Regions from separate parts of the Teredinibacter purpureus genome, predicted to be linked through region 2. Evidence: predicted binding sites of a transcription regulator. Region 2 holds the regulator's gene; the other holds the start of a gene.
What was found. Region 2 encodes sigma-54, which starts transcription at its own class of promoters, with help from an activator protein. Its sites were predicted from a motif close to TGGCACANNNNTTGCNNT; they were not measured.
Positions count from the first base shown of each region.

Region 1: a site for sigma-54 is predicted at 1,303-1,320, ahead of H5647_RS17780 (flagellar hook-length control protein FliK). Genes of this name have one in related genera too.

Region 1 covers NZ_CP060092.1:3,980,108-3,982,512, reverse strand. Annotated here, with positions in the region: gene H5647_RS17790 (ATP-binding SpoIIE family protein phosphatase) at 1-617, shown strand, start outside; gene H5647_RS17785 (Hpt domain-containing protein) at 640-984, shown strand; gene H5647_RS17780 (flagellar hook-length control protein FliK) at 1,361-2,405, shown strand, end outside.
Region 2 covers NZ_CP060092.1:1,493,030-1,495,434, reverse strand. Annotated here, with positions in the region: gene lptB (LPS export ABC transporter ATP-binding protein) at 1-302, shown strand, start outside; gene H5647_RS06645 (RNA polymerase factor sigma-54) at 513-2,045, shown strand; gene H5647_RS06640 (PTS sugar transporter subunit IIA) at 2,229-2,405, shown strand, end outside.

The DNA of each region.
Region 1 (2,405 bases), 2.2 Mb from region 2:
ATATTTCCTTAGTGGAGGTGCTGATCGACGATTTTCCAATTAAGCGGCTCGATACGGACACTCACACGAAAGCGAAGGGGCAGTTGGTCGATTGGGCGCTAACATTCGAGGTAAGTGAATCGAGTTTAAAAGAGTTTGACCCGCTACCTTTACTGGTGAATATAACCTCCGAAGTGCCGGGATTAAAGGATCGAAGCACTACGCTATACACAGTGCTCGCCGAACTTTACGCTAACGCGCTTGAGCATGGCGTTCTAGGGTTGTCGTCTGAGCTTAAGAAAACCCCTCAGGGTTTTGCCGAGTTTTACAAGCTTAAACACGATCGCTTACAGTCGCTCGATAAAGGCTCTGTTCGTGTGTGTTTGAAACATGTTGCGTCGCCATCAGGTGGCCTTTTGAATATTCGAATTATTGATAGCGGAAAAGGCTTTACACCCACCGAAAAGACGCAGGAAACGAGTAAAGTGGTCGCTCCGCCAACGCCAAGTAAGCCCAATTATTTTGGCCGTGGGTTATCGCTTATGGATTCTATATGCGAAAAATTGACGATACATCCCCCTGGAAATGATATTGAAGTGGATTTTCGGTGGCACTTGGATGATGGTCATGATTTATGATTGAGGTGGAGTGAATGACACGATGTCGGAGTTGAACGTAGACATTGATTTACCAATGCTGGAAAGCCTGCGGGATTTACTGGGCGAAAAATTTCCTGAGTTGATTCGCACGTACAACGAAGATTGCGCCGCGAGAATTTCTCGTATGGGTATTGCATTAGAAAACCACGATTTTGTTCAAATTAATCACGAAGCTCATGGCGTGAAAGGCAGTAGCCGTAATATGGGGGCAAACTCGTTGGCTCTATTATGTGATCAAATGGAAACCAAGGCCAAAGTGGAAGACGCCGTCGCAATGCCGCAAATTTTTTCCGCTATAGAGCAAGAGTTTGCCGCTACCGCGCAACAATTAAATAACCTTCTCTAGCTATTGTCCTCTAGCGTTTACTTATCCACTTATTAGCGCCCTTAATTAGGCGCTCGGTAGTGCTTAAATATCTGTCATTTTTACCGCATAAGCGTGCGAAGTACGCGGTCGAACGGGGTCTGTAAAAGGCACCGTGTCATCATAGGTTTATTAGCAACCCCCCTTCGAGTGCGGTTTGTAGCGCGCCCTTGTTACGCTAGATGTCTAGCAACGGAATACGTCTCTTCTTGGCAATACAGTGTTGGTCATTTTATTCTGGCGAGAGGTTTGTAAACGTTTCTATTTAATTAATGCGTCTCCCGCGAATTATGTATCCTCTGGCATAGCCTTTGCTCTTAGCTGATAGATACCGTTATATCTCTAGAGAGAAAGCGCCATGCATTCCATTTTCGACCTATTAACTATTGGCGATAGCGCCATCAGCCAAATATCGCGCCCAAGGGCGCAATCACCATCGTCAGCTAATCGTGACAATGGCAAGGATGATACTTTTCGAACAACATTCGCCCATGAGGCGCGGCGTAAAGCCGAACAGTCAGAAACGGCAGTTCAGCCGAATGACGCGCCTAATCGCGGAGCTACTGCGGCGTCTGATACTTCGCCTCATCAACGCGTCAGCGGCGCAACGCAAGCAGCCAGTAATCGCGACCGTAAGAGCGTAACCGAATCGTCTTCGGTATCCGAAAACGTATCGAGTACAACGGAGCTGTCGAGTACAATGGAACAGTCTGGCACAGCTGATAATACGCCTGAGTTCAGCGGCCTTGCAGCGGGCACGGCGCTGGAGCCTCAAGAACAACCGTATCACTTCACGCCGACGGAGCTGAGCGCACTTCTGGCGTCGTTTGAACACGATACTGTAGGGGTGAACAATCGGTTGCTGGGCGGGCCTATAGCGTCAGGTGTGCTATCGATGGAAAGTATTGTACTGCCGGTAGAGGGGTTAAAGACGGCGTTGCAGGCAACCGTTCAACTCTCTGCAGGTATAGGTGAATCACCGTTACACCGCCTACGTGCGGCCCCAGGCTTGTCTATACAGGCCGAGGGGCTTAGCGTTCAACCAATGACGTTTGCCGAGCTTCGGCTGGCCTTAAACGGCGGCATTGGTCTATCGGCGAATCTCGTTCGGTCGCAAGAGGTAACGCCTACTGCATTACCTGCGGAACTTCAATTTCATGGCGTAAAAAGCGCACCGGTTGCGGTAAAAAATGAGGGTGCATTATTGAGTAGTGATTGGGCGACCAGCATGGATAATCGCATGGCATCGTTCGAGGGTATGCTGAACCGTAGCGCGCAAAGCGAAGCGTTGTTTCGATTGGGGATTGGGGGGAATGTTGAAAAACTATCGGCGCTGGAAAGTGGGCCTGCCCTGGAAACATCGGTACGCCATGCGAGTATTGCCGGCGCTGGCCTAAACCTTA
Region 2 (2,405 bases):
AGAGGCGGCGAGTTGAAATAGCGCGCGCACTCGCCACAGAGCCACAATTTATATTGCTGGACGAACCCTTCGCGGGCGTTGACCCTATTTCAGTTAGCGACATCAAAGAAATTGTTCAACACTTAAAACAACGCGGTATCGGTGTTTTAATAACGGACCACAATGTGCGCGAAACACTCGATATCTGCGAGAAAGCCTATATCGTATCGGAAGGGCATATCATCGCCGAAGGCGCCTCCAATGATGTTCTTAATAACCAAAAAGTGCGCGAAGTATACCTTGGCAAACACTTTACTCTTTGACACAATTCATGCTTGACAACTCACAAAAAAGTTGCGCCACAGCGGCACATTCTTTGCTAACAAAAGCACTTAAAAGCATTGCTTGTGGCCGCCAGCGCGACTAAACTAAAGGCGATTTACACACATAACGCCCCAACCCCAAGCTTAGTTTTCACCCGCTTTTGGGTTGGCGCCTGATCAAACTCTCGTCGTGACATCAGCCATCGCCTTATGAAGCAAACCCTCCAGCTTAAGCTGGGCCAACAACTCACCATGACTCCTCAGTTGCAACAGGCAATACGCCTCCTGCAACTCTCGACTCTGGATTTGCAAGCCGAAATTCAAGAAGCACTGGATTCCAATCCAATGCTCGAAACATCTGACGACATAGATGAACCCGCTCCCGCCAATACTGAAAATACCCAGCAGAGCGAACCGCCCGCTCAAGAAAGCGAAAACCCTGCCTTAAACGGTAGTGAAAACACGAGCAGTACGAGTGATACGAGCAACGAAGCTCCCGACCAGCCCGATAGCGACTGGAATGACGACAACATTCCTACCGACCTTGCCGTAGACACGAGTTGGGACGACATATACGAACCGTCTTCAAGTGGCTCTGGCCTCTCAAAACCCGAAGGCGATGACTACGACTTTGAATCTCGTCGCGGCACCTCAGAAAGCCTGCAAGACCACCTCAGCTGGCAACTTAATTTAACGCCGATGTCTGCGCTCGACAACGAAATTGCGGAAACCCTTATAGACGCCGTCGCTCCCAACGGCATACTGGGCCTGTCATTAGACGAGATTTTTTCAGGTTTACAGGTTCAACACGAAGAACTTGAAATGGACGAAGTTCTCGCCGTACTGCACCGTATACAGCAGTTTGACCCGCCAGGCGTTCTGAGCCAGGACGTACGTGAATGCTTACTTATTCAGCTGAATCAACTCAGTGACGATACCCCCAACCTAGCGCAAGCCAAAACCTTAGTACGCGACTATCTCGACGTACTGGGTAGCCGTGACTTCAAGCAACTCATGCGTAAACTGCGTATAAAGGAGCCCGAGCTCCAATCGGTTATCAGTGTTATTCAGAGCCTGAACCCTCGCCCCGGCGAATCCATAGGGGCAGACGAAACAGAATATGTTGTACCCGATGTTTTTGTTGCCAAAGTTAACAATCGCTGGCAAGTCCAATTAAATCCCGATATCGCGCCAAAGCTGCGGATAAACTCAGGCTACGCCTCACTAGTGAAACGAGCAGATTCCAGCTCCGATAACACCTTCTTGCGCGACAACCTTCAAGAAGCTCGCTGGTTTCTCAAAAGCCTACAAAGCCGTAATGAAACGCTATTAAAGGTCTCCACGTGTATCGTTGAAAAACAACAAGGCTTTTTAGACTATGGGCCAGAAGCCATGAAGCCCATGGTGTTGCACGATGTCGCAGAAATAGTCGAAATGCACGAGTCGACCATTTCCCGTGTCACCACTCAAAAGTATATGCATACCCCTCAAGGTATATTCGAACTGAAATACTTCTTTTCGAGCCACGTGGCCACAGACACAGGTGGAGAATGCTCATCTACCGCCATTCGCGCGATCATTAAAAAGCTCGTTGCCGCCGAAAACCAACGCAAGCCGCTCAGCGACTCAAAAATTACCGGCTTACTCGCCGAACAAGGTATCAAAGTGGCGCGTAGAACCATCGCCAAATACCGAGAATCGCTGCATATCCCTCCCTCAAACGAACGTAAACGACTAGTTTAAAACACGCTATCTTTCTTAATAGAAACTTTTTTTAACTACATTCCTATTCCACACTTGGATCACGCAACAATACTGGTAGAATGCGCGCCAAATCGCTGGGTAATAACACATAAGAGCACCGCTCTTTATAGGCCTTTTAACCCAGCCACAGGCCACCGAAAGGATTAGTAACAACTTAACCTCATGCAAATTTCTTCCATTCTTACTGAAGACCGCTGCAAAGCCCATATCACCGGCGCCAGCAAAAAACGCCTCCTTGAAAGCTTGGCGACCATTTTTGCAGACTCATTGCCCGAAGGTGACGCCACCGCACTGTTTCAAAACCTTGTGGGGCGCGAACGCTTGGGCTCAACCGGTATA